2 regions of the Streptomyces sp. NPDC101234 genome follow, and region 2 is predicted to be linked to the other one. Evidence: riboswitches for the same ligand, from Rfam matches in the RefSeq annotation. Region 2 holds a riboswitch; the other holds the start of a gene.
What was found. A riboswitch is a leader RNA that binds a small molecule or an ion and turns the genes downstream of it on or off. The one in region 2 is predicted to bind cyclic di-AMP.
Positions count from the first base shown of each region.

Region 1: linked by a shared signal. The riboswitch ahead of ACIRR9_RS13045 (transglycosylase family protein) and the one ahead of ACIRR9_RS26120 (transglycosylase SLT domain-containing protein) in region 2 are both predicted to bind cyclic di-AMP.

Region 1 covers NZ_JBIWOA010000006.1:61,178-65,492, forward strand. Annotated here, with positions in the region: gene ACIRR9_RS13035 (septum formation initiator family protein) at 1-341, opposite strand, end outside; gene eno (phosphopyruvate hydratase) at 468-1,754, opposite strand; gene ACIRR9_RS13045 (transglycosylase family protein) at 2,086-2,766, opposite strand; cyclic di-AMP (ydaO/yuaA leader) riboswitch at 2,770-2,969, opposite strand; gene ACIRR9_RS13050 (transglycosylase family protein) at 3,152-4,165, opposite strand.
Region 2 covers NZ_JBIWOA010000014.1:205,478-209,792, reverse strand. Annotated here, with positions in the region: cyclic di-AMP (ydaO/yuaA leader) riboswitch at 967-1,162, shown strand; gene ACIRR9_RS26120 (transglycosylase SLT domain-containing protein) at 1,168-1,650, shown strand; gene ACIRR9_RS26115 (HAD family hydrolase) at 1,717-2,523, opposite strand; gene ACIRR9_RS26110 (hypothetical protein) at 2,670-3,260, shown strand; gene ACIRR9_RS26105 (FAD-dependent oxidoreductase) at 3,300-4,315, opposite strand, start outside.

The DNA.
Region 1 (4,315 bases), on a different contig from region 2:
ATCACATAGTGCAGCCGCTGCCGGATCTGCTGCTCGGCGTAGGAGTCGTCCTGCCACCGCGCCTTGAGGTCCCGCAGCTGCTCGACCCGCTGCTGCGCCTGCTGCTGCCTGCGTTCCAGGTCGGAGATCTCGGCGCGCTGCGAGACGTACTGCCGCATCGGATAGGCGAGCGCGACGATCATCGTGCACAGCACGATCGCGAGCAGCGCCGCGCGGCCGGTGAGCCGGGAGCGGCGGGCCTGACGCCTGGTCTGGGAGCGGTAGACCCGGGCCGCCGTCTGCTCACCGAGCAGCTTGAGCCTGGTCGCGGTGGAGAACCGGTCCCGGTCCTTCACGGCCATGTCCCCGCCTCCCTGGTCGCCCTGATACGTGCGTACGTCCCCGGACACGGTACGGGACCGGGTACGGGGACGTACGTACGACTGGCTAAGCCTTACCCTCTACCGGCCGCTGCGGGCCGCAGGGGTTCAGCCCTTGAAGCGCGGGAACGCGGAGCGGCCGGCGTACACCGCCGCGTCGTCGAGGATCTCCTCGATGCGCAGCAGCTGGTTGTACTTGGCGACGCGCTCGGAGCGGGCCGGGGCGCCGGTCTTGATCTGGCCGCAGTTGGTGGCGACGGCGAGGTCGGCGATGGTGACGTCCTCGGTCTCGCCGGAGCGGTGCGACATCATGCACTTGAAGCCGTTGCGCTGGGCCAGCTCGACGGCGTCCAGGGTCTCGGTCAGCGAACCGATCTGGTTCACCTTGACCAGCAGGGCGTTGGCGGTGCCCTCCTCGATGCCGCGGGCCAGGCGCTCCGGGTTGGTGACGAACAGGTCGTCGCCGACGATCTGCACCTTGTCGCCGAGCTTGTCGGTGAGGACCTTCCAGCCGGCCCAGTCGTCCTCGAACAGCGGGTCCTCGATGGAGACCAGCGGGTACGCGGCGACGAGCTCCTCGTAGTACTCGGTCATCTCGGCGGCCGAGCGGGACTTGCCCTCGAACTCGTACTTGCCGTCCTTGTAGAACTCGGACGCGGCGACGTCGAGCGCGAGCGCGATCTGCTCGCCGGGGACGTAACCGGCCTGCTTGATCGCTTCGAGGATGAGGTCGAGCGCGGCGCGGTTGGACTCCAGGTTCGGGGCGAAGCCGCCCTCGTCGCCGAGGCCGGTGGACAGGCCCTTGGTCTTCAGCACCTTCTTGAGGGTGTGGTAGACCTCGGCACCCCAGCGCAGCGCCTCGGAGAAGGACTCCGCGCCGATCGGGGCGATCATGAACTCCTGGATGTCGACGTTGGAGTCCGCGTGCGAGCCGCCGTTGAGGATGTTCATCATCGGGACGGGCAGCAGGTGCGCGTTCGGGCCACCGAGGTAGCGGAACAGCGGCAGGTCGGAGGCCTCGGAGGCGGCGTGCGCGACGGCGAGGGAGACGCCGAGGATGGCGTTGGCGCCGAGCGAGCCCTTGTTGTCGGTGGCATCCAGGTCGAACATGGCCTGGTCGATCAGGCGCTGCTCGGTGGCGTCGTAGCCGACCAGCTCCGGGCCGATCTGCTCGATCACGGCGAGGACGGCCTTCTCGACGCCCTTGCCGAGGTAGCGGTTGGGGTCGCCGTCACGGAGCTCGATGGCCTCGAAGGCGCCGGTGGAGGCGCCGGACGGAACGGCGGCACGACCCGTGCTGCCGTCGTCGAGGCCGACCTCGACCTCGACCGTGGGGTTGCCTCGGGAGTCCAGGATTTCCCGGGCTACGACGACGTCGATGGACGGCACGAGCATCTCCTTCTTGGGATGTGACGCTGGTTGTGCGGGGCGCACGCGAGCCTTGTCGGCCCTTGCTCAGCCTTGCGACTAGAGCCTAACCGTCCCAGGGCCGTCAGCCGGTCGACCGACCGGCCCGTGGACACTCAGACGGTACTCATTGTTCACGCGCGGAACAAAGAGGGTCCCGATGAAGAACGGAAGAAGAGCGGGTCAAAAAAGAAACCCCGCTCCGGTGCGTACGGGGGAAAACGCACCGAAGCGGGGGCCCGTGGGGGACGGGGGTGACCCTCACATGGTCCCCACTATGGGGACCACGACTGTGTGGGGGCTGTGGTTCAGCTGGGTCTTACTTCAGGTGGAGCTGCTGACCCGGGTAGATGAAGTCGGCGTCGGCGACGATGTCCTTGTTCAGCTTGAACAGGGCCTGCCAGCCACCCTTGACGTGGTGCTTCTGGGCGATCGAGCTGAGGGTGTCACCCTTGACGACCTTGTACTCGCCGTTGCCCTTCTTGACCTTCTTGCCGGTCGGGGTGGTGACGGTCTTGGTCACGGCCGGACGCTCGGCGGACCGGGAGGCGGCCTGCGTGTCGGTCGTACGGCTGCTCGTGCTGCCGCTCGACGAGTTGGAGGAGCCGGCGCTGCTGCCCGTGTAGGCGGCGCCGGACAGGCCCGTGCCGCAGACCGGCCAGGCACCCTTGCCCTGCGCGGCGAGGACCTTCTCGGCGATCGTGATCTGCTGCGCCTTGGTGGCCTGGTTGGCCTGCGGGGCGTAGGCGGTGCCGCCGTACGCGGCCCAGGTGGAGGCGGAGAACTGCAGACCGCCGTAGTAGCCGTTGCCGGTGTTGATGGACCAGTTGCCGCCGGACTCGCACTTGGCGACGGTGTCCCACTCGGAGGCGGTGGCGGCGGAGGCGCTGCCGGCCGCCATCAGCGGGGCGGCGACGGCGACGCCGGTGACACCGGCGACGGCGATGGCGCGAACGGCCTTGGACGGACGACGGTGCTTGCCCTTGCCGGAAAACAGCATGGTGGATCCCCTCACCGACGCCTGCGAGGTGAGCTGTCGGGTTCGGGCCGGTTGAGTTGCCCGGCCGCACACCTGTGTGTCGGTGCGCGGCTCCACCCCTAGCCGGTTCCGGCGGCCTTTCGGCCGTGCGCCCATGAGGGCTCAACTGCCGGACCCGGCACTTACCTTGGGTCCCCCGCTCCTGCCTACGGCGCTTGACGCGTCGACTGTTCCCGGGCAGCCACTGGCAGGACTCGGCGTTGCGGCGGCCGGGGCTCGTGGTGACGAGCGGCCTCGACCGTAAGCGGGCGATCCGGTGAATTTCAAAGATGATCAGGGCTTCTGAGACTCATCCCACACTTTCACCAAACCGGACATCAGCTCCCAAGTCGGGCGCCAACTCCCGCTACTTTTCGTCCGATTCGCTGCCGAGTTTCAGGGTCTGACCGGGGGTGATGTCGTTCGGGTCGGTGCCGATGTCCGCCTTGTTCGCGGCGTAGAGAGCGCGCCATCCGCCGTCGAGGTCAAGGGAGTCGGCGATGGAGGCGAGGGTGTCGCCGTCCCGGACGGTATAGGTGCCGGCATCCCGGGAGGCGTGACGGCCGGAGGATGCGACCTTCTGACCGTTTTTCACGGTTTCGTCCGCCGAGCCGCCGCGGTGCTTGCCACTGCTACTACCGACGGCCCCTGTGTCGACCAGACTCCAAGACCCGCCGGCCTGCCAAGAATTGTCCGATTCGCTGCTGCTATCGGGAATTACGGGGCTCTCGCTCGCCTTCGAGGTATTTGTGTCTGAAGATTCAGACTTGTCCGTCTTGGCCGACTTGTCGGTGGCGTCCTTCTTGGAGTCACCACTCGCGCTGGAACTCGGAGCGGGGGTCGCCGTCCCGGCCCCGGAGTCCGTGGCGTCGGACGAGGAGCCGGAATCAGACGAAGAGGACGAGTCCGACAATCCGGAGGAAGAGTCGGAGGAGTCGGAGGAGTCAGAGGAACCGGACGAATCATTCGATCCGGTGAGTCCTGTGTCGACGTTCACCGAGGCGTCGTCCGACGAGAGCCCGGCGAGCAGGGCGCAGGTCCGCCAGGGCTTGGTGCCCTGCTCGGCGAGTATCTTCTCGGCGACCGCGATCTGCTGCGAACGGCTCGCCTGGTCGGGCGTGGCGGCGTAGTCCGTGCCGCCGTACTTGTCCCAGTCGTCCTGGGACATCTGCAGGCCGCCGTAGTAGCCGTTGCCGGTGTCCATGCTCCAGGAGCCGCCGCTCTCGCAGTTGGCCACCTTGTCCCATGTGGTGCCGTCGGCCGCGTGGGCGCTCGCGGCGCCGAGCAGCGGGATGGCGATGGCCGAGCCAGTCACTCCGGCCGCGACGAGGAGTGCCGGAGCCTGGCGGGGGCGACGGTGACGACCGTTCCCGGAGAGCATGCGGAAACCTTTCGAGCGACAGCGGTGACCAGCGCGACGGGTCCCGCAGGGGCGCCGCACTGATGGGTGAACGTATAGGCAGACGATCACTTGTCACAAGTTAATGCCGCGCAGATCACGTGAAGATCACAGACTTGAGTGCTGGTCACC
Region 2 (4,315 bases):
CCCCGCCGACTCGCCGAGCACCGAGAGCCCCGCGGACGGGAGCACGGCCGCCGAGCGGCCGCCGGCACACCGGTCGCGCATCGGTGGCGCGACAGGACTGCCGGCATCCCCCGGGAAGGCCGCACCCCCTCCGGATTGCGGCGCCGACACCCGAAGCGGTCGAGCCCGTCGAGACGGTCGCCGCAGGCCGGTCCACGGGCGACCGCCATGAGAACGACCCGCACGACGACGGAGGTTCCGCCCTCACGGTGGACTTGCGAGGACGGGCAGCCACCCCGCCCGGCGGCCGTGCGAACGGAGGGGTCGACGAGCCCAGCCCCGAACGTGACCAGAATCACGCACGCATTCGAACTCCCTACACCCTTCCGGACCTTGGCCCCATCAGCCACCCCGAGAGCCGGCGCGGCCGAAGCCGTCGGGCCGGGCGACACGCGCGCGCACCGGAGAGCACGGTGTTCACGGAGGACGCGCTGGAGACGTAAGCGATCGACGAACGGCCATTCGTCACCGATCCGCACCCGAGCGAGGCGACCCACTCATCCCCATTGGTCCGAAATTCACCTTAAAATGACAATTCGGACAATAGGTGAACTCTCCCGCATCGCGGGCCACTTCGACACCCCGAGCGGGGTGACCCGCAGAGGGCGCGACAGGGATGACGGCGGGGCGCTTTTCTGTTGATGTCTGGAAAAACGGATTTCCAGAATCCGTCATGTCTGATTTGCCGTAATTGCGATTTAGTGAAGTGGGTCACGTGGGCCCAATGCCGCAGATATCGCAACTCGCCCCTTTCTTTCCTTCCCCCGTGGGTGAGTTGAGGCTTGGCAGCCGCAAAGGATCAAGCACCCCATACGCCTCAGAGGGAGGTCAATGGGTGTGTTGTGTGATTCCAGGGCTTGTTTCGGACATGTGCTCTCGCATACGTTCCGGCTCGCCGGGCGGACGCCTAATCCTGCCGCCGCCCGTCGTAACCCATCGACGAGTTCATTCGTACGGCAGGAGCGGGGGAACCAGGTAAGTCGCCGGACCGGGCGGCCGACGTCACTGACAGACGTCGTTCCGGAACGGCTAGGGGTGAAGTCGCATCGCCTTCGGGCGGCGCGGCCGGGCACTCCCCGAGCCCGAACCCGACAGCTCACCTCGCAGGCGACGGAGAGGAACTTCGACATGCCTGCTGCCGCCCAGTCCCGCCGCACCCGCATTGCCCGCACGCTCACCGTCGTGGGCACCGGCGCCGCCGTGCTCGCCCTCCCGCTCATGGGTGCGACCGCCGCCTCCGCCACCACCGCAACCTCCGGCACGACGGCCTCGACGACACTCGCCGGGTACCCGAACAACCTCGACGGCTGGATCCGCGAGTCGCTCGCGATCATGGCCGAGAAGCACATCCCCGGCTCCTACAACGGCATCTACCGCAACGTGATCCGCGAGTCGTCCGGCAACCCGCAGGCCATCAACCTCTGGGACTCCAACGCGGCCAAGGGCATCCCGTCCAAGGGCCTGCTCCAGGTGATCGACCCGACCTTCAACGCCTACCACGTGGCGGGCACGTCGTACGACATCTACGACCCGGTCGCGAACATCACCGCCGCCTGCAACTACGCCGCCGCGCGGTACGGCTCGATCGACAACGTCAACGGCGCCTACTGATCGAGGCCGAAGGGCCGCCGACGGCTCACGGCGGCTCGTTCGACGGCTCAATGGCCGTGAACGGCCTTACGGAAACAGTCTTTCGAGGACGACGGCGATGCCGTCGTCCTCGTTCGACAAGGTGATCTCATCGGCCACGGCCTTGAGTTCGGGGTGGGCGTTGGCCATCGCCACCCCGTAGGACGCCCAGTCGAACATGGGGATGTCGTTGGGCATGTCACCGAAGGCAAGGGCCTGTTGGGGGCTCAGCCCCAGCTGGTCGGCGGCCAGTGCGAGCCCGGTCGCCTTGGTCACCCCGCACGGCTGGAGCTCCACGGTTCCCGGCCCCGACATGGTGACCGTCGCCAGTGACCCCACCACCGAGCGCGCGGTCGTCGCCAGTTCGTCGTCGGACAGGGTGTGGTGGCGCAGCAGCACTTTGCTGATGGGCGCGCACCACAGGTCGTCACGCCGGTCGACGCGCAGCGCGGGCAGCGTGGGGTGGGGCATCAGATAGCCCGGCTCGATGAGCGTGAGCCCGTCCACGCCGTCCTGGTCGACGGCCGCGTACACCTGGCCGACCTCGGCCTCGATCTTGCCGAGCGCGGTCTCCGCCAGCTCCCGGTCCAGGGTGACCGACCACAGCAGCCGGTCAGCTCCGGCGTCGTACAGCTGCGCGCCCTGGCCGCAGACCGCGAGTCCCGTGCAGCCGAGGTCGTCGAGAAGCGGGCGCACTCTCGGCGCGGGGCGGCCGGTCACCACAAGGTGCCGGGCGCCGGCCCGGCCGGCCCGCGCGAGCGCCGCGAGCGACCGTTCCGAGAGGGTGTCGTCGCCGCGCAGCAGCGTGCCGTCCAGGTCGGTGGCGATCAGTGAGTACGGGGAGGGAGCGACCATGATCAGAGAATACGGACAGCACGCCCCTGGGACTCACTGTGCGTTTCAGCCTCAAGTGGCGCCCGCTGCTTCGGTGATGGGGATGTTGTCAGTGGGGCGCGTTACGTTTTCGGTGAGTTGATTGCACCGATCTGACGGGGGCGTGCGTGGTGACGGACGAGCGGGAGGACTTCCGGGCGCATCTGCTGGAGGCGGCGACCGGTGTGCTGGAGCGGTTCCCGCAGGAGCTGCGGTCCGAGATCTACGCGCTGTCGTTCCGTATCTGGCGTGTCGACGACGACTACCGCAGACCGTATGTGGCGATCGGCTACAACACCGAGACCCAGTACGAGGCCGAACTGTCTCCCGAGGATCCGGGCGAGGCCCGCTGGAACTACGCGTGCTGGCTCCTCGACGGCTTCGAGATGCTCGGCAACTGTCCCGAGGACCCGGTCGGCGGCACGCTGTACACCGAGGAGGTCCGGCGGCTCGGACTCTGGTTCGACGGGGACGGCGACGACGCCGAACTGGACGTCAGGACCGACCTGTTGGTGCTCCACTTCGCGGACACGTGCATACAGCTGGCCCGGGACCTGCACACCGGGGGCCGGATCGAGAGCGCCCTCGGGCGGCCGCTGCCGGTGGTGGTCTTCGACATGTACCGCCCGGGCTGGGAGGTCGAGGCCACGGAGGCGGCCAATCCGCCCGAGCCGATCGAGGAGTTCGTGGCCTGGCAGCGGGCGGCCGAGGAGGCCTAGGGAAAGCGCAGGGGCCGGGTGGCGGCCCGGCCCGGGGCGTCAGGCGTGGGCTGCCGCCAGGTGCTTGGCCAGGCGCGGTGAGGCGAACTCCGTACCGCACACGAACCGCATCACCGGACCGTACGACGCCGCCGCCGGCAGGCCGGTGAAGTACAGGCCGGGCACGGAGGAGACGTATCCGGCACCGAGTTTCGGGGCGCCGCGGCTGACCGCGACGCGGGTGCGCAGTTCGGGGCCGAGGAAGTCCATCGCCGCAATGTCGACGCGGTAGCCGGTGGCGGCGATGACATGGTCGGCGGTGAGGCGGTCGGTGCCGCCGTCGTGAGTGCGGACGGTGAGGACCGGGGCGCCGTCAAAGATGTCGGCGCCGGTCACGGCGGCGACCTCGTGCACCTGGACCTTGCCTTCGAAGCGGTCGCGCAGCCACCAGGCGCCGAGCGGGCCGAGGACCCGGCGGACCAGGTAGTGGCGGGTCTTTGCCGGGAGGTAGCGGTAGGGGTGCGGGTAGTAGCTGAGCGCCCACAGTGACCAGGCCCGGCCGAACGGCGACTCCGGGCGCAGCTTCGGCTGGTCCCAGGGCGGTGCGCCGAAGGCGACCTTGCCACGCCCGCGCGAGACCACCCGGACCTGGGCGCCCGCCTCGGCCGCCAGGGCTGCCGTCTCCAGCGCGGACTGCCCGGCGCCGACGACGATCAGTTCCCGGCCGGAGAAGCGGGTGAGGTCGTGGTGCTGGGAGCAGTGCGAGACCGGCCCCGCGGGGCCGTCCACCGCCGCCTTGCCGAGCTCCGCGGGGAGGCGGGCGAGACCCGACAGGCCGGTGGCGACGACGACCGCGCGGGCGGTGAACAACTCCCCCGAGTCCAGCTTGAGTTCGAAGCCGGTCGGCTTGTGCCGGCCGACGGAGACCACCCGGACCCGTTCCAGCTCGGGCACCAGCTTCTGCTGGTACCACTCGCCGTAGCCGATGAAGGTCTCCACCGGAATGATGTCCTCGTCGGTCACCAGTCTGCGGATGCCCGCCGCGTCGCAGTAGTCGGCGAGGGTGTGCCCGCGCT